2 regions of the Cellulomonas sp. NEAU-ZC6 genome follow, and region 2 is predicted to be linked to the other one. Evidence: predicted binding sites of a transcription regulator. Region 2 holds the regulator's gene; the other holds the start of a gene.

Region 1 (9,711 bases), on a different contig from region 2:
GTCTCGGCGCGTCCGTGCCCGCCACCTGCTTCCCGCCCGCCGCCGCGCTGGCCTCCACCTGGGACGTGGCGCTGCTGGACCGGGTCGGGCGCGCGCTCGGCCGCGAGACCCGCGGCAACGACGTCGCGGTGCTGCTCGGCCCCGGCGTCAACATGAAGCGCTCGCCGCTGTGCGGCCGGAACTTCGAGTACTTCTCCGAGGACCCGGCCCTGGCCGGCGACCTGGGCGCGGCGCTGGTGCAGGGCATCCAGTCGCAGGGCGTCGGCACGTCGCTCAAGCACTTCGCCGCGAACAACCAGGAGACGGACCGCATGCGCGTCTCCGCGGACGTCGACGAGCGCACGCTGCGCGAGATCTACCTGCCCGCCTTCGAGCGCGTGGTGACGCGGGCGCAGCCGTGGACCGTCATGTGCGCGTACAACAAGGTCAACGGCACCTACGCCTCCCAGGACCACTGGCTGCTGACGGAGGTGCTGCGCGACGAGTGGGGCTTCGAGGGCCTGGTCGTGTCCGACTGGGGCGCCGTGGTGGACCGCGTCGCCGCCGTCGCCGCCGGCCTGGACCTGGAGATGCCGGCCACCGGCGGCCGCACGGACGCGCTCGTCGTCGAGGCGGTGCGCAGCGGCGAGCTGGACGAGGCCGTGCTCGACGTCGCCGCGCGCCGGGTGCTGCAGCTGATCGCCCGCGCGCAGCCCGCGCTGGCCGAGCCCGGCACGATCGACGCCGACGCGCACCACGCCCTGGCCCGCGAGGCCGCGGCGGACGGCTCGGTGCTGCTGAAGAACGCCCCGGTCGACGGCACCCCCGTGCTGCCGCTCGGCGCGGAGGCCGCCGCCGGTGCCGTCGTGATCGGCGAGTTCGCCCGCACCCCGCGGTACCAGGGCGCCGGCTCCTCGCAGGTGAACCCCACCCGCCTGGACGACGCGCTGACCGCGCTGCGGGCGGCCACCGGGACGGAGCTGCCGTTCGCGGCCGGGTTCTCGGTCGCGGGCGTGACCCCGGACGCGGACGACGCCGCACTCCTGGACGAGGCGGTGGCGGTCGCCCGCGACGCCGGCACGGTCCTGCTGTTCCTCGGGCTGCCGGCCCCCGACGAGTCCGAGGGCTACGACCGCACGCACCTGGGCATCCCCGCGAACCAGGTCGCCGTGCTGCGCGCCGTCGCCGCGGTCAACCCCCGGGTGGTCGTCGTGCTGGCCAACGGCTCCGCGGTGAGCGTCGAGTGGCAGGACGACGCCGCCGCGGTGCTCGAGACCTGGCTGGGCGGCCAGGCCGGGGGCTCGGCCGTGGCCGACCTGCTGCTCGGCGTCCGCAACCCGTCCGGCAGGCTGGCGGAGACCATCCCGCACCGCGTCGAGGACACCCCGGCGTTCGGGAACTTCCCCGGCGACAACGGGCACGTCCGCTACGGCGAGGGCGTGCTGATCGGCTACCGCTGGTACGACACCCGGCTGGTCGACGTCGCCTACCCGTTCGGCCACGGCCTGTCGTACACGACGTTCGACTACTCCGACGTGGCGGCGACCGTGTCCGGCGAGGGCGCGGCGTCGTCCGTCGAGGTCACCGCCACCGTCACCAACACCGGGCCCGTCGCGGGTGCCGAGACCGTTCAGGTCTACGTCGGCGACCCCGACGCGGCGGTGCTGCGCCCGACCCGCGAGCTCAAGGCGTTCGCCAAGGTCGCGCTCGAGCCGGGCGAGTCCCGCACGCTCGCGTTCACCCTGACGGCGCGCGACCTGTCGTACTGGCACCCCGCGCTCCGGCGCTGGGTGGTCGGCGGGGGGCGCACGGTCGTCGAGGTCGCGGCGTCCTCGCGCGACGTCCGCGGCACCGTCGAGGTCGACGTCACCGGCGAGCCGCTGTGGGGAACGCTGTCCGCCGACTCCACGGTGACGGAGTGGCGCACGCACCCCGTCGGGCAGCGCCTGCTCGGCGCGGCGTTCGCGGACGCCACCGCGGAGCTCGACCCGACGATGCTCGCGATGCTGGGCGACATGCCGATGCGCGTCATCGCGTCCTTCGGCATGGCCGGGATCGACGACGCGGCGCTCGACCGCCTGGTGCAGGAGGCCGCCGCGGCCTGAGCCGGCCCGCCTCCCGCGGCCCGTCCCGCCTCGCGCGGGGCGGGCCGTGCTGCGTGCGGGCCAGACAACGGCCAGGAGACCGGCCTTGTCTGCGACCCCGACCTCGCCCTAGCCTGGGAGTGCGGACCCGCCCCACGCTCGTGGACCAGGCGGGTCTAGCTGTGTCCGGACCAGCTCGCGCGGTCCACCGTGCGGGTCCAGGTGCGCCAGGTAGCGGCCGTACCAGTCCCACCCGAACGCGTTCCCGGCGTAGCGGTCGAGCGTCAGGTTGGCGCAGTACGCCACCAGGTCCGCCATCTGCGTCCACTGCGACACCCGGCTGTCGTGCGGCACCGGGTCCTCGATGATGTGCCGGTCGCGCAGCCTGAGCCTCCGGTGCGCGTCCCGGTAGTGCGGGTCGTCACCGTCCATGGTCACGAGCCCGAACGTCCCCGCGCCGCGGAGCTCGGTGTCGAGGTCCGCCACGAAGTCCGCATAGGTCAGGTACTTCGCCCGGCCGTACGCCGCCCCCCGGTCCGGGACGCGCCGGAAGACCGCACCGACGCGGAGGTGGACGGAACCCGCGAGGGCGGCCAGGCACCGGACCGCGACCTCGCGGCCCAGGTCCTTCCAGAGGACCCGATCGCCCTCCCGGAATCGTGGTGGCGGGTCGACCGAGACACGGGCACGGCCGTTGACGTACTTGGTGCAGTGCAGCTCGTGCCGGACCGGTATCCCGTACGCGCGCACCAGGTCCTTGCGCAGCTCGAGCCAGGTGCGCTGGGCGTCCGACCACTCCGCCGGCTGCACCTCGACCCAGCCGTAGACGATCAGCCCGGATCGTTCGCTGCCGGAGTCGTCGACGTAGAGCAGCCGGCTGAGCTGCCCGGCTCTCGAGCCCGGCCCCGCGTCGTGGAGTGGGGTCACGATCAGCGACGCTAGAGAACCTGCGGGTACTCAACCGACCCGGACCGGGCCTTGCGTCCCGGTCCGGCGCCCGCGCCCGGTGGGACGCTGGACGCAGGGCCGCCCGACCAGCGCGGTCGCACGGGCGAGAGGGGCAGGACATGGCAGCGGGACGGGTCGTCGTCGTCGGTGGCGGGTACGGCGGGACGCGGGTGGCGGCACTGCTGGACGACGTCGCGGACGTGGTCCTGGTGGAGCCGAAGGACGCGTTCGTGCACGCCTCCGCGGCGCTGCGGGCGGCGGTCGACCCCCTCTGGGAGGACCGGGTGTTCTTCGGCTACGACGGGCTGCTGGACCGCGGCCGCGTCGTGCAGCAGCGCGTGGAGCGGGCGACGTCGACCCAGGTCCGGCTCGCGGACGGCACCGCGCTGGACGCCGACCACCTGGTGCTGGCGACGGGAACGGCGTACCCGTTCCCCGCCAAGTTCATCGAGTCGGAGACGGTGGTGGCACGGGCCCGCCTGGCCCGGATGCGCCAGGGCCTCGAGCAGGTCGAGCGGGTGCTCGTCGTGGGTGCGGGCGCGGTCGGCCTGGAGCTGGTCGGCGAGTTGCTGGACACCTACCCGCACCTGCGGATCACGGTGGTCGACCAGGCGGACGACGCGCTGACCAGCGGCGACTACCTGCCTGAGCTGCGGGCCGCGGTGCACGCGCAGCTCGACGGCCGCGTGGACTTCGTGCTCGGGTCGCGGCTGGGCTACCTGCCGCCCGTCGACGTCGGCGTGCGCGAGCCGTTCGTGGTGCACACGGAGGCCGGCGTGCGCGTCGAGGCCCAGATGTGGTTCCGCTGCCACGGCAACCTGCCGGCCAGCGACTACCTGGCCGGGGACCTCGCGGCGGCGCGCAACGGGCTCGGCGAGGTGCGGGTCGGGCCGACGCTGGCGCTCGCCGGGCACCGGACGGTGTGGGCGGTCGGCGACATCACCGACGTGCCGGAGTCCAAGCGCGCGTCCGCCGCGCGGGCGCACGCGGAGGTGGTGGCCGCGAACATCCGGGCGGCGTTGGACGGGCGGGAGCCGGCCGCGACCTACGCGCCGGCGCCGGAGCGGATCGTGCTGCCGCTGGGCCGTACGGGCGGGGCGTCGCAGGTGGTCGGCGATGACGGGGTGCGCCGGGTGCTCGGCGCGGAGGAGACCAGCCGGATGAAGGGCGCCGACCTGTACTCCTCGGCGATGGCCGAGCTGTTCGCCTGAGCGAGCCGCCGGGCCGCGGGCTGGTCAGGACCCGGTGGCCGCCGCGGCGGTGCGGAGGTCGTCGACCAGCGCCGCCCGGGCCTCGTCCCAGCCGTCCCGGCCGCGGAGCCGCAGCAGCGCCGACGGGTGCGCCGTGACCAGCACGGCGGCGTCGGGCGCGTCCGCCGGGTGCTCGTCCAGCACCCGGCCGCGCAGCTCGCCGACGGTGACGTCCCGGCCGAGCACGGCGCGGGCCGCGGTGGCGCCCAGGCACACGACGACCCGCGGGCGGACGGCGGCGAGCTCGGCGGTGAGCCAGGGCAGGCAGGCGCGCACGTGCGCGACGGCGGGGCTCGTGTGCAGGCGGCGCTTGCCGCGCTCGGTGAACCGGAAGTGCTTGACCGCGTTGGTCAGGTAGACGTCGGCGGGGTCGACCCCGGCGTCGGCGAGGGCGTCGTGCAGCAGCCGCCCGGCCGGCCCGACGAACGGCTCCCCCGCGAGGTCCTCGCGGTCGCCGGGCTGCTCGCCGACCAGGACCAGACGGGCGTGCGCCGGCCCGCTGGAGAACACCACCTGGGTGGCGGGCGCCCACAGCTCGCAGCCACGGCACCCCGGGGCGGCCGCGGCGAGCGCGTCGACGTCGGCGTCCGGCGGCACCCACTCCTGGGCGCCCGGGCGGTCCGGCGCGGCTCGGCGCTCAGCCACGGCCGGCGCTGCTCCGGCGGCGCAGGCGGGTCCAGACGAACCGGACCACGACGAGGACGATCGCGGCGTACACCGCGTAGTTGATGGAGTCGGAGTAGTGCCCGATGTCCTGCCACCGGGCGCCGAGCACGTACCCGCCGACAATCAGCAGGCTGTTCCAGACCGCCGAGCCGATCGCGGTGTAGAGCAGGAACCTCCCCTGCGGCATCCGCTCGAGCCCGGCCGGGACGGACACCAGCGACCGCACGACGGGCACGCACCGCCCGATCAGCACCGCGGCGCCGCCGTGCCGGTCGAACCACGCCTCGGCGCGGTCCAGGTCCTCCACCTCCATGAGGGGGATCACCTCGAGCCACCGGCGCAGGCGGTCCCGGCCGAACCAGGCGCCGAGGCCGTACAGGAGCCACGCCCCGGCCACGGCGCCGGCCGTCGCGGCGACGACGGCCGCGACCAGGTTCATCTGCCCCTGGCTCGCGACGTAGCCGGCGACGGGCAGCACGACCTCGGACGGGATGGGCGGGAACAGGTTCTCGAGCGCCACGATCAGGCCGACGCCGAGCGGGCCGAGCGCCTCGATGACGCCGACCACCCAGCCGGCCAGGCCGGTGAGCTCGGCGCCGGAGCCCTGGGCCGCGGCCGGGGCGGTGCGGACGACGGTGGCGATCATCGCGATCGATCGTCGCACGCCCGCGACGCGGCGGCCTGGGGGACGACGACGGCGGCGGGGGTGCGTACCGCCTCGGGCGCACCTCCGCCGCCGTCATCGACGAGCGAGGCGTCAGGCGCGGGCCAGCGCCAGCCCCTCGCCCTCCTGCGTGGACCGGGTGACGCGGACGGTGTCCCCGTCGTGCACCTCGCCGGCCAGCAGCAGCCGGGCCAGCCGGTCGCCGATCTCGCGCTGCACCAGGCGCCGCAGCGGCCGGGCGCCGTAGGCGGGGTCGAACCCCTCCATGGCGAGCCACTCCCGGGCGGCCGGGTCGACGTCCAGCGTGAGCCGCCGGTCGCGGAGCCGGGCGGCGAGCGCCGCCACCTGCAGGTCGACGATCCGGGTGATCTCGGCCAGCGACAGCGGGTCGAACAGCACGACGTCGTCCAGCCGGTTGAGGAACTCCGGCTTGAACGCCTCGCGCACGGCGCCCATCACGGCGTCCCGGCGGCCGGCCGGGTCGAGCAGCGGGTCGACGAGGAACTGCGAGCCGAGGTTGGACGTCAGGACCAGGATGACGTTCCGGAAGTCGACGGTGCGCCCCTGGCCGTCGGTCAGCCGGCCGTCGTCCAGCACCTGCAGCAGGATGTCGAACACCTCGGGGTGCGCCTTCTCGACCTCGTCCAGCAGCAGCACGGAGTACGGGCGGCGCCGGACGGCCTCGGTGAGCTGGCCGCCCTCCTCGTAGCCGACGTAGCCCGGGGGCGCCCCGATCAGGCGCGCCACCGAGTGCCGCTCGGCGTACTCGGACATGTCGATCCGCACCATGGCGCGCTCGTCGTCGAACAGGAAGTCCGCGAGCGCCTTGGCCAGCTCGGTCTTGCCGACGCCGGTCGGGCCGAGGAACAGGAACGAGCCCGTCGGCCGGTCGGGGTCGGCGATGCCCGCGCGGGAGCGGCGCACCGCGTCGGACACGGCGGCGACCGCCGTGCGCTGCCCGATCAGGCGCTCGCCGAGCACCTCCTCCATGCGGAGCAGCTTGGCCGTCTCGCCCTCGAGCAGGCGGCCGGCGGGGATGCCGGTCCACATGGCGACGACCTCGGCGATCTCGTCGGGGCCGACCTTGTCCGCGATCATCGGCGCGGCGTCGTGCTCCGCCAGGACCAGGGCGTCGGTGGCGCGCTCGCGCTCCTCGGCGGCGGCGATCTCCTGCTCGACGGCCGGGATCTCGCCGTACTGGATGCGCGCGGCGCCGGACAGGTCGCCCTCGCGCAGCAGCCGGTCCGCGGTGGACCGGAGCTCGTCCAGGCGCGCCTTGAGGTCGCCGACCAGGTTGTGCCCGGCCTTCTCCTTCTCCCACCGCGCGGTGAGCCCGGCCAGCTCCTCGCGGCGGTCGGCCAGGTCGGCGCGCAGCTTCTCCAGCCGCTCGCGCGAGGCGGGGTCGTCGGCCTCGGAGAGCACGACCTCCTCCATCTCGAGCCGGGTCACGGCCCGCTGCAGCTCGTCGATCTCGACCGGCGAGGAGTCCAGCTCCATGCGCAGCCGGGACGCGGCCTCGTCGACCAGGTCGATGGCCTTGTCGGGCAGCTGGCGGCCGGTGATGTACCGGTCGGACAGCGCGGCGGCCGCGACGAGCGCGGCGTCGGCGATCGTCACCTTGTGGTGCGCCTCGTACCGCTCCTTCAGCCCGCGCAGGATGGCGACGGTGTCCTCGACGGACGGCTCCCCGACGTACACCTGCTGGAACCGGCGCTCCAGGGCGGGGTCCTTCTCGATCCGCTCGCGGTACTCGTCCAGCGTGGTGGCGCCGACCAGCCGCAGCTCGCCGCGGGCGAGCATCGGCTTGAGCATGTTGCCGGCGTCCATGGCCCCCTCGCCGCCGGCGCCCGCGCCGACGACGGTGTGCAGCTCGTCGATGAACGTGACGACCTCGCCCTCGGAGGAGGTGATCTCCGTCAGGACGGCCTTGAGCCGCTCCTCGAACTCGCCGCGGTACTTGGCGCCCGCGACCATCGCCGCGAGGTCCAGCGAGACCAGCCGCTTGCCGCGCAGCGACTCGGGGACGTCCCCGGCGACGATGCGCTGCGCGAGCCCCTCGACCACGGCGGTCTTGCCGACGCCGGGCTCGCCGATCAGCACGGGGTTGTTCTTGGTGCGCCGGGACAGCACCTGGATCACCCGGCGGATCTCGGCGTCCCGGCCGATCACGGGGTCGAGCTTGCCGTCGCGGGCGCGCTCGGTGAGGTCGACGCCGTACTGCTCGAGCGCCTTGTAGGTGCCCTCGGGGTTCGGGCTGGTGACGCGGGCCGAGCCGCGCACCGACGGCAGCGCCGCGGCGAGCGCGTCCCGGGAGGCACCCTGCGCGCGCAGCGCGTCGGCGACCCCGGTCTGCCCGGCGGCGATGCCGAGCAGCAGGTGCTCGGTGGAGACGTAGTCGTCACCGAGCGTGCGCGCCTCGGCGTTCGCGGCGTCGAGCGCCGCACCCGTCGCGCGGGACGGCACGGGCTGCACGACCGACGACCCGGTGGCGGCGGGCAGGCCGACCAGGACGGCGCGCACGGCGCGGCCGAGCGCCTGGCGGTCGGCGCCGACGGCGTCGAGCAGCCCGGTGGCCACCCCGCCCTCCTGCGCGAGCAGCGCGTTCAGCAGGTGCGCCGGCTCCAGCTGCGGGTTCCCGGCGGCCGTCGCCTGCTGGATGGCGTCGCCGAGCGCCTCCTGCGTCTTGGTGGTCAGCTTCGCGTCCAACGTCCCCTCCGTGCGTGAGTCCTCGAGGCCCGGCACGTCCCGCCGGGCACCCGGCGCAACCGTGCCGAAGTTGAGCGTATTCCGCTCAACTCTCGCCGTCGACCCCGGGGCGGACCCCTTCCCGCCCCGCCGTGTCACACGCGCAGTCACATCCCGTCATGACACTGACATCTGTCATGACCCGTTGTGACCATGTTCACTCGCCCGACCCGCGCGCGACACATGCACGACATCGCCGATCTCGCATCTGACCAGGAGCTCGACCGAGCGTCGCAAACGTCCTTGCATGTCCGAGTTGCACGTCTGTCATCTGCGCATATGCCCGCAAACCGGACAGCGCTCGTGTGGCACATGTCACAAACGGTGCCCGATTCGCCCGAAGAGAGTTGCGCTGCGGAGGTCGCGACCAACACTCTTGGACCACCGTCGGCCGGGAGCACATCCGGCTCACAGGATCGTCCGCCACCACCTCGTCGCCCGCCCTTTCGGGTGACACCCCTGCCCAGATCGCCCGTCACCGAGTCACAGCGGACCGCGCTCCGCCCGCCGGCGTCCTCGCCGGGGATGCGCTCTCCGATCTCGTCCTCTTCGCCGCGTCACCGTCGCCGCTGGCTCTTCCCCTCCCGACCAGCGCCGAGGTGAGCGATGTTCATCTTCATCCTGCAGATCCGGCACATGCTCGACGACAACGCCGAGCTGTACCTGTTCACGATCTTCTCCGGCCTCGTGTGGGCCCTCTGGCTCCTCAAGGTGGGCCTGTCCCGGCGGTACCGCCCGTGGACGGCCGAGCACCACGAGACCACCAGCGTCATCGTCCCCGTCGTGGACGAGCCGCTCGACCTGTTCCGCGACGTGCTGACCCGCGTCACCGAGCAGCGCCCCGACGAGGTCATCGTCGTCATCAACGGCAAGCGGAACCCGGACCTCGAGGCGGTCTGCGACGAGTTCGCGCCCCTCGTGCGCTGGGTGCACACCCCGATCCCGGGCAAGCGCAACGCCGTCAAGATCGGCACCGAGCTGTCGAAGTACGACATCACCGTGCTGCTCGACTCCGACACGGTCTGGACGCCGGGCGCGCTGTCCGAGCTCATCAAGCCGTTCAAGGACTCGAACGTCGGCGGCGTCACCACCCGCCAGCGCATCCTGGAGCCGTCGCGCTCCTGGATCACCCGCTGGGCGGACTGGCTCGAGAACTCGCGGTCGCTCTACTCGATGCCCGCGCAGTCGGTGCTCGGCCAGGTCGGCTGCCTCCCGGGCCGCACGATCGCGTTCCGCCGGCACATCCTCATGGAGGTCATGCACGACTTCATGACGCAGCGGTTCATGGGCGTGTTCCTCGAGGTCTCCGACGACCGCACCCTGACCAACCTCACGCTGAAGCAGGGCTACCGCACCGTCTACCAGCACACGAGCC
Region 2 (9,711 bases):
CAGCGGCTGCGCGAGGCGGCGGAGCAGGCCAAGAAGGAGCTGTCGTCCGCGACCAGCACCAACATCAGCCTGCAGTACCTCTCGATGTCGGAGAACGGCCCGATCCACCTGGACGAGAAGCTCACCCGGGCGCAGTTCCAGCAGATGACGGCCGACCTGCTCGAGCGCACCAAGGCGCCGTTCAACGCGGTCATCCGCGACGCGGGCATCAAGCTGGCCGACATCGACCACGTCGTGCTCGTCGGCGGCTCCACCCGCATGCCGGCCGTCGCCGACGTGGTGCGCGAGCTCACCGGCGGCAAGGAGCCCAACAAGGGCGTCAACCCGGACGAGGTCGTGGCCGTCGGCGCCGCGCTGCAGGCCGGTGTCATCAAGGGCGACCGCAAGGACGTCCTGCTGATCGACGTCACCCCGCTGAGCCTCGGCATCGAGACCAAGGGCGGCGTGATGACCAAGCTCATCGAGCGCAACACCGCCATCCCGACCAAGCGCTCCGAGATCTTCTCGACGGCCGAGGACAACCAGCCGTCGGTGCTGATCCAGGTGTTCCAGGGCGAGCGCGAGTTCGCCCGGGACAACAAGCCGCTGGGCACGTTCGAGCTGACCGGCATCGCGCCGGCGCCGCGCGGCGTCCCGCAGGTCGAGGTCACCTTCGACATCGACGCGAACGGCATCGTGCACGTGTCCGCCAAGGACCGCGGCACGGGCAAGGAGCAGTCGATGACGATCTCCGGCGGGTCCGGCCTGCCGAAGGACGAGATCGACCGCATGGTCAAGGAGGCCGAGGCGCACGCCGCCGAGGACAAGGCGCGTCGTGAGGAGGCGGAGACCCGCAACTCCGCCGAGCAGCTGGTGTACTCCACCGAGAAGCTGCTGACCGACAACGACGACAAGCTGCCCGACGACGTCAAGACCGAGGTCCGCTCGGCCGTCGACGACCTGAAGAAGGCGCTCGAGGGCGACGACCTGGCCGAGGTCACCGCGAAGCAGACGGCGCTCGTCACCGCCAGCCAGAAGATCGGCGAGGCGCTGTACTCGGCGAACCAGCAGCCCGAGGGCGCCCCGGCCGGCGAGCAGCCGACCGACGGTGCGACGGGGTCGTCCGCGCAGGACGACGACGTGGTGGACGCCGAGATCGTCGACGACGAGGGTGACAAGAAGTGAGCGAGGACCCGACGAGGGAGACCGGAGGACCGGACCCCGAGGAGCAGCCGCGCGTGACCGACAAGCGCCGCATCGACCCGGAGACGGGTGAGCTGCGCGAGCCGACGGCCGAGGAGCAGGTGCTGGCCGAGGCCGAGCAGGCGGCGTCCGCCGCCGAGGAGGCCGTGGTGCTGGAGGGTCTCGTCGAGGCGCAGAAGCTCGCGGCCGAGCGGCTGGACGAGCTCCAGCGCCGGAACGCGGACTACTACAACCTCGAGCAGCAGTACTCGGCGTACGTGAAGCGGTCGAAGGCCGAGGCGCTCGGCGCCCGCGACCAGGGCGTCGCCTCGGTCGCCGAGGCGCTGATCAGCGTCCTCGACGACATCGAGCTGGCCCGCCAGCACGGTGACCTGGTCGGCCCGTTCGCGTCCATCGCCGAGAAGCTGGAGGCCACGCTGGGCCGGTTCGGCATCGAGCGGTACGGGGCGGCCGGCGAGCCGTTCGACCCGCAGGTGCACGAGGCCCTGATGCACGGCCACTCGGCCGACGTGTCCGAGCCGACGGTGCAGCAGGTGCTGCAGCCGGGCTACCGCATGGGCGACCGCATCGTGCGCGCCGCCCGGGTGGCGGTCGTCGACCCGGAGGCGTGACGAGCAGGATGGGGACCCGGCCGCGCAGGTGCTGCGCGGCCGGGTCCACCACGATGGCAGGACGGAAGGAGGCGTCGTGAGCGGTCAGGACTGGCTGGAGAAGGACTTCTACGCCGTGCTCGGCGTCCCCAAGGACGCCGACGCCGCGGCCATCAAGAAGGCGTACCGCAAGCTGGCCCGCACCATGCACCCGGACCACAACCCGGGCGACGCGGTCGCGGAGGCCAAGTTCAAGGAGGTCGGCGAGGCCTACGCCGTGCTCTCCGACGCCGAGCAGCGCCAGCAGTACGACCAGCTGCGGGCCATGGCCGGCGGCGCGCGGTTCCGCGCGGGCGCCGGTGGCCCCGGTGGTGCGGGTGGCGCGAACGGCGGGTTCGAGGACCTGTTCGGCGGCGTGTTCAGCGGGGCGGGCGGCGGCGGCAGCCGCGTGCGGTTCCCGCAGGGCGGCGCGCCCGGCGGCGCCGGCGGCAACGGCGGGTTCGAGGACATCCTCGGCGGGCTGTTCGGCGGGGGCGGCTTCGGCCAGACCCGCACGGCGCGCCGCGGCGCGGACCTGTCGGCGGTCACCACGCTGCCGTTCCGGCAGGCCGTGGAGGGCTCGACCGTGCAGCTCGGCGTGGAGGGGCGCACCGTCAAGGCGCGCATCCCCGCGGGCGTGCGGGACGGGCAGAAGATCCGGCTGCGCGGCAAGGGCCGCCCCGGGGAGCACGGCGCACCCGCCGGCGACCTCGAGGTCACCGTGCGCGTGACGCCGCACCCGGTGTTCGCGCTCGACGGCACCAACCTGCGCCTGACGCTGCCCGTCGCGTTCGACGAGGCGGCGCTCGGCGCGGAGGTCACGGTGCCGACGCTGGACGGCAGCACCGTCCGGCTCAAGGTCCCCGCGGGCACGCCGTCCGGGCGCACCCTGCGGGTCAAGGGCCGCGGCGTCCCGGGGCCCGACGGCGCCGGCGACCTGCTGGTCACGGTGCAGGTGGTCGTCCCGCAGCGGCTCAGCGCCGCCGCCAAGGAGGCCGTGCAGGCCTTCGGCATCGCGACGTCCGGGGAGGACCCGCGCGCCGACCTGCTGGCCCGCGCGAAGGAGTGACCGAGCCGGCCGGCGGGACGGGGCCCACCCGTCCCGCCGGGCCGCGACCCGTCGGGAGGTGGTCGTGATGGCGTCCGACGACGCCCAGCTCTACGTGATCTCGGTCGCCGCCGAGCTCGCGGGCATGCACCCGCAGACCCTGCGGCAGTACGACCGGCTCGGGCTCGTGCAGCCCGGCCGCACGCGCGGCCGCGGCCGCCGCTACTCGATGCGCGACATCGCCACCCTCCGCGAGGTGCAGCGGCTCTCCCAGGAGGAGGGCGTCAACCTCGCGGGGATCAAGCGGATCCTCGAGCTCGAGTCCGAGGTCGAGCGCCTCAGCCGCCAGGTCGAGTACCTGCGGGCGTTCACCGAGACCGGGCGGCGCGTGTTCACCGCGCACCCCTCGGGGGACGTCGTGGCGATGGGCCGTGGTCAGCGGCGGCGTGCCGCGACCGCGGGCGAGCCGGTCGAGGACCCGCGCGCCACCGGCTCGCGCGGCGCCATCGTGCTGTGGCGGCCCGGTGGGCGCTGAGCCGACGCGCCCGCTCGTGGCCCGGGCCGGGGCCGTGATGGCGCTCGCGGTCGGGACGGCCCTGCTCGTCGCGGGCTGCACCGCCGGCGGCGACGCCACGGTTTCCGGGCCGGTGGCGCCGTCGGCGAGCGCGTCTCCCACCCCGAGCCCGGCCGCCGCGCCCGTCGACCTGAGCCCGTCGGTCGCCGACGACCTGGCGGCGCTGGAGTCGACCTCGGGTGCGCGGGTCGGCGTCTACGCCGTCGACACCGCGACGGGCGACGTCGTCGCGCACCGCGCCGACGAGCGGTTCGGCTACGCCTCGACCATCAAGGCCCTGGCCGCCGGCGCCGTGCTCGCCGGCCGCCCCGCCACGGCGCTCGACGAGGCACTGGCGATCACGGCCGAGGACGTCGCCGGGGCGGGCCACGCGCCCGTGACCGGCGAGCGGGTCGGCAGCACGATGACGGTGGCGGAGCTGTCCGCGGCCGCCGTCTCCGTGAGCGACAACGGCGCGTTCAACGTGCTGCTCCGGCACCTCGGCGGACCGGAGGCCCTGCAGGCGGCGCTCGTCGGGATCGGCGACACCACCACGCAGGTCGACACCGGCGAGCCCGGGCTCAACCAGTTCACCCCCGGCGAGACGCCCCGCACCAGCACCCCGCGCGCGCTGGCCGACGGCCTGGCCGGCTACGCCCTCGGCGACGCGCTGCTTCCGGACGTGCGCGCCGCCTACGTCGGCTGGCTCACCGGTAGCACCACCGGCGCGGACGCGATCCGCGCGGGCACGCCCGACGGCTGGGTCGTCGGCGACAAGACGGGCACCGCCGGCCGGTACGGCTCCCGGAACGACATCGCGGTCCTCTGGCCCCCCGACGGCGCGCCGGTCGTCCTGGCCGTCCTCACCGACCGCCCGGCGTTCGACGCCGAGCCGGACGACGCCGTGCTCGCCCGGGCCACCGAGATCGTCCTCGCCGCCTACACCTCCCGCTGACCCGGCGGCGCCCCGTTCCGCACCGCCAGCCGATTCTCGCGTCCCCAGCCGCGATCCCAGGGGGCGTCCCGAGAAAGCGCCGGCGATGCGGCCGGGCCGGCGCACCTGCCTGCGCCCGCTCCTGCGCCGAGATGGCACTCCGCGCCTGTGATCGACGTCCGGCACGCAGGCAGGAAGTGTCATCTCGGCGGGGCTCTCGCGCACGGCGGGCGCGGCGCCGACGTGCGGCGGCGGGCGGGCTGCGCCAGCATGCCGGGCATGGGCCAGCCGGACACCGACGCCGTCGTGCCGCCCACCCGCGCAGCCCGGCACGCCGCCGCGGCCGCGGTCGGCTGGCAGCCGATGCGGTTCCGGGACGTCGCCGCGGTGACCTGGACGACGGCGTGCGACGGGGTCCCGGCCGGCGTGCGCGGTCCGGTGCGGGCCGTCCTGGCGGCGTGGTGCTGGCCCGGGCGGCTGCTCGTCGTCGCCGGCGGGCGCTACCACCGGGACGACCGCCGGACGACGGTGTCGCTGCAGCGGGTGCCGGCCCTGGCCTGGACGGTCGGGCTCGGCGCCGCCGTGCTCGTCCTGCTCCGGGTGCTGCGGCGCTCGCTCCCGGAACAGCTGGTCACGGCGATGTTCGTCGGCATCGGCGCGGCCTGGGCGTACGGGCTCACGGTCGCCGTCCTGCAGTGGCAGCGCAACCGTGGCGAGCGCACCCCCGCCGAGCGCCGTGGCCTGATGCGCACGCCCGCGCAGCTGCGCACCACCTGGTGGCTCGGCCGGGTCGCGACCCGTGACCCCGACGTCGACCGCCGCGAGGTGCTGGCCCGGGCGGCGGAGCTGGTCCGCGCGGTCACCGCGCCGGGCGAGACCGTCGGCGCGGCGGCGAAGTCCGACCGCCAGCAGCGCGAGCTGGAGGAGGAGGGCTTCGCCGAGCCGCGCGGTCACAAGGGGCTGGTTGTCTACCCGCCGCCGGCCGCGGCCGAGCGGATCACGCCGCCGGGGCCGCGACCTCCTCGTGCACGAGGGCCGCGATCCGGCGCTTGAGCGCGTTGAACTCCGTCGACGTCACGTCCCGGTCCGCGCCGAGGTCGACGCGCACGATCTCCCGGACGTGGCCCGGCACGCCGTGCGAGGCGCCGCCGGCCATGACCACCACGCGGTCGGCGAGGAACACCGCCTCCTCGATGGAGTGCGTGACGAACAGGACGGTCGTGCCGGTCTCGCGGTGGATGCGGGACAGCTCGCCCTGCAGCGTGGACCGGGTGAGCGCGTCGAGCGCCCCGAACGGCTCGTCCATCAGCAGGAGCGACGGGTCGTTGGCCAGCACCCGGGCGATCGCGACGCGCTGCTGCATGCCGCCGGACAGCTCGTTGGGGTACTTGTCCGCGAACCGGGTCAGCCCGACGGCGTCGAGGAACCGGTCGGTGCGCTCGGTGACCACGCCGCGCTGCAGGCGCGCCTGCCTGGGGCCGTAGGCGATGTTCTCCCGGACGGACAGCCACGGGAACAGGCCGTAGTCCTGGAACACGACGCCGCGCTCGGGGTCGGGACCGGTGACGGGCGCGCCGCCGACCGCGACCTCGCCGAGCGAGGCGTCCTCGAAGCCGGCGAGGATCCGCAGGAGCGTGCTCTTGCCGCACCCGGAGGCGCCGACGACGCAGACGAACTCGCCGGCCGGGACGTCGAGGTCGACGTCGGCCATGGCCACGACGGTGCCGCCGGAGCGGGTGGCGTACTGCTTGCCGAGCCCCGCGACGCGGACGTCGGCGGGCTGGCGGGGACGGACGGAGCCGATGCGAGGCATGTGCTCCTCCTCTCAGGTCAGGGTGGGGCGCCCGCGGGTGACGAGCGTGAGGAGGGCGGTCAGGAGCCGGTCGGCGACGAACCCGCAGAGGCCGATGACGACCATGCCGGCGACGATGAGGTCGGTCTTCGACTGGTCGCGGGCTTGCGTGATCATCGCGCCGAGCCCGGTGTTGATGCCGACGGTCTCGCCGACCACGAGGATCACCCAGGCCAGGCCCAGGGCGACCCGCAGGCCGCTGGCGATCGACCGCATCGAGGCCGGTAGCACCACCTTGTAGAGCACCTGCGCGGGCCGGGTGCCGAGCATCGCGGCCGCCTCCAGCAGGCGGACCGGAACCTGGCGCACGCCCGCGATGGTGTTGAGCAGCACGGGGAAGAACGCGGCGAGGAACACGAGGAAGATCGCCGAGCCGTCGCCGTACCCGATGATCAGCAGGGTCAGCGGCGCCCACGCGGTGACCGGGATCGGCCGCGCGAGGTTGACCGTCGGCTCGAGCATCCGGAACGCCAGCGAGAACCGGCCCATGACGACGCCGAGCGGCACGGCGAGCGCCACGGCCAGGGCGAACCCGGCCAGCACGCGCTGCGTCGAGGCCCACAGGTGCGCGAGCAGCGTGCCGCTGAACGCGTCGTCGACCACGCCGCCGACGGCCAGGTCGACCAGCCGCCGCCCGACCTCCAGCGGCGTGGGCAGGAAGCCCATCTTGATCCCGAACGGGAGCTCCCACGCCTGCTGCACGCCGAGCGTCCACAGCACGAGGACCAGGGCGGGGACGGGCAGGGCGAGCAGGAGCGGGCCGACGCGCGGGCGGCGGCGGGCGGTGCGCGCGGGGGTCGTCGCGGCGGGTGCCGGGACGGTGGGCGCGGCGGGGGTGCGGGGACGGGCGACCCCGGTGGCCGCGGGGGCCTCGGTGCTGCTCATGTCTCTCCCTCGGGGAAGTGGGGTGGTGCCGGTGGGTGCCGGCCCCGCACGCGGCGGGGCCGGCACCGGGGTCAGGAGGCCTCGCCTGCCTCGGTGGCCTCGACGAAGGTGGTGTCCAGCAGCGCGGACACGTCCACGTCGCCGTCGATCTGCTGCAGGGCCGTCATCTGCTCGACGAGCGCCGCGACCTGGCTCTCGTACTCGGCGTCGATCTCCCAGCGCGGCCAGATGTTCTGCACGGCGGTGTCGACCACGGCCTGGTCGATGCCGAACTCGGCGACCACCCCGTCGGCCCACGCCTGCGGGTCCGCGGCCATCTGCTCGGTGGCGCGCACGTGGGTGTCGACCACCTGCTGCACCAGCTCGGGGTCCTCCTCGATCAGCGTGCCGGTCGTGTAGAGGCCGATGTTCACGCGGCCGACGGGGGTGTCGTACGGCGAGGCGACCTCGACGGCACCCGCCTGCAGCGCGGTCGACGGGCCGAGCTCGGCGCTCGCGAACGCGTCGATCCGGCCGGCCTCCAGCGCGCCGGCCATGTCGGAGAACGGCAGGTTGACCAGCTCCAGGTCGGTGTCCGCGTCCATCCCGGCGGCCTCGAGGGTGAGGCGCAGCAGGATCTCCTGCGACGAGCCCTGCGGGTATCCGACCGTCTGCCCGGCGAGCTGCTCGATGCCCTCCAGGCCCTCGCGGCCGATGATGCCGGAGCCGCCGTCGGCCGCCGCGGCGACCACGACGACGTCCTGCCCGGCGGCCGTGCCCGACACCGCGGACGGCACGCCGGCCACCCCGAAGTCGATGTTCCCGCTCACCACGGCGTTCTTGATGTCGGGGGAGGTGTCGAACTGGACGACCTCGAACTCGACGCCCTCCGGCGCGAGGTCGGCGTAGAGGAACGGGTGGTACAGGTGTGGCTGCCCCTTGAGGGTGCCGACGGTGACGACCGTGGTGCCGTCCTCCTCGGCCGTGCTGGCGCCGGCGGAGTCGGGGCTGCACGCGGCGAGGCCGGCGACGAGCAGGACGGAGGAGGCGGTCGCGAGGCGACGGGTGAGGCGCACGGGGATCTCTTCTCTTCGGGGGTTCGGGGGGGTCGGGAGGCTCAGGAGGGTCCGGCGGGGCCGGCCGGACCGGGGGGTCAGGCGGGAGGGGCCGGGACCAGGCCGGCGTCGAGCGCGGCCCGCCAGCCGCCCAGGTGCGTGACGTCGACGCCGGTGCCGTCGGCCACCGCGCCGGGCTGGCCGAGGAACCCGACGACGTCGCGCCCGTCCTCGGTGCGCAGCCGGCCCAGGCCGAGCGGTGCGCCGATGCTCAGCAGCAGCCGGCCCAGCGCGTGCGGGGTCAGCAGCCACTCCTCGCCGGCGAGCGCACCGCCGGTGCCGGGCGGGACGGCGTGCACCAGGGGCTTGGCCGGGGCGGTGGGCAGCGCGAGCATCCGGTAGTCGGGCGCCGTGCGGACCGGGCCGACCCACCGCGCGCCGAGCGCGACGAGCTCGTGGTGCAGCGGCTGCCCGCGCAGGTGGGCGCCGAACACCACGACCGGGACGCCGCCGGCCGCGTACGGGTCGGGGGCCGGGGCGTCGCGGTCGACGTCGTCCACCAGCAGGGCCGCGAGGTCGATCGCGACCTGGTCGTCGAACGCCCGGGTCAGCACCGTGACGCCCGCCTCGCCGTGCGGCGTCGCGCCGAGCGGCACCGCCACCCCGGCCATGTCGAACAGGTTGACGAAGTTGGTGAACACCCCGAGCCGCGCGTTGGTGGTCAGCGGGTCGGCTGCGACCTCGGCGAGCGTCGGGTGCTCCGGGGCGGTGGGCACGAGCAAGGCGTCGCAGCCGTCGATCCGGGCCTGCGCGGCGAGCCGCAGCTGCGCCACCTCGTCGCGCGCCGCGATGTACTCCGCGGCGGTCACCCGGCCGGCCGCGGCCGCGATGCCGGCCACCGACGGGTCGGCGCCGTCCGGGTGCTCGGCCAGGAACGCGCCGTAGGAGGCGTAGCGCTCGGCGACCAGGCCGCCGCCGTAGAGCAGCTGCGCCGCCTGCAGGAACGGCGTGAGGTCGACGGTCCTGATCCGGGCCCCGGCTCGCTCGAGGCGCGCCACGGCGGCGTCGAACCGGTCCAGGACCTCCGGGTCCACCACGTCGAGGTCGGCCCGGCGGGGGACCGCCACGACCGGCGACGGCGGGGCCGCGAGCCGGACGTCGGCCGGCCAGGTGCGCGAGGCCGGGTCGAGGGCGCTCGGCGCGGTCATCACGGCGAGGGTCCGGCGCGCCAGGTCCAGGTCGCCGGCGAGCACGGTCACGCAGTCGTAGGACGGGCAGGCCGGGACGACGCCGTCCTTGGGCACCAGGCCGAGCGTCGGCTTGATGCCCACCACCCGGTTGAACGCGGCCGGCACCCGGCCGGAGCCCGCGGTGTCCGTGCCGAGCGCGATGTCCGCGACGCCCAGCGCCACGGCGACCGCCGAGCCCGACGACGACCCACCGGACACCCGGTCCGGGGCCACCGCGCTGGCCACCGCGCCGTACGGGCTGCGGCTGCCGGTCAGCCCGGTGGCGAGCTGGTCGAGGTTCGTCTTGCCGAGCAGCACCGCCCCGGCGTCCCGCAGCAGGTCGACGACGGTCGCCGACCGCTCGG

The links. Region 2 encodes HspR, which represses chaperone genes until heat shock. Its sites were predicted from a motif close to AAGTTGAGTCNNNNNGACTCAACTT; they were not measured.
Region 1: clpB (ATP-dependent chaperone ClpB) is a predicted target of HspR. The motif match lies at 8,365-8,389, and genes of this name have one in related genera.

What each region holds. Positions count from the first base shown of each region.
Region 1 is NZ_JBXFYH010000002.1:123,869-133,579, reverse strand. Features, by position in the region: gene AC1050_RS10625 (aryl-beta-d-glycosidase) at 1-2,084, shown strand, start outside; gene AC1050_RS10620 (DUF3800 domain-containing protein) at 2,193-2,990, opposite strand; gene AC1050_RS10615 (FAD-dependent oxidoreductase) at 3,131-4,222, shown strand; gene AC1050_RS10610 (UdgX family uracil-DNA binding protein) at 4,247-4,906, opposite strand; gene AC1050_RS10605 (DedA family protein) at 4,899-5,573, opposite strand; gene clpB (ATP-dependent chaperone ClpB) at 5,685-8,297, opposite strand; gene AC1050_RS10595 (glycosyltransferase) at 8,943-9,711, shown strand, end outside.
Region 2 is NZ_JBXFYH010000004.1:255,262-264,972, forward strand. Features, by position in the region: gene dnaK (molecular chaperone DnaK) at 1-1,164, shown strand, start outside; gene AC1050_RS17200 (nucleotide exchange factor GrpE) at 1,218-1,793, shown strand; gene AC1050_RS17205 (DnaJ C-terminal domain-containing protein) at 1,870-2,880, shown strand; gene AC1050_RS17210 (heat shock protein transcriptional repressor HspR) at 2,948-3,394, shown strand; gene bla (class A beta-lactamase) at 3,384-4,367, shown strand; gene AC1050_RS17220 (hypothetical protein) at 4,626-5,399, shown strand; gene AC1050_RS17225 (ABC transporter ATP-binding protein) at 5,344-6,159, opposite strand; gene AC1050_RS17230 (ABC transporter permease) at 6,172-7,083, opposite strand; gene AC1050_RS17235 (ABC transporter substrate-binding protein) at 7,155-8,138, opposite strand; gene atzF (allophanate hydrolase) at 8,216-9,711, opposite strand, start outside.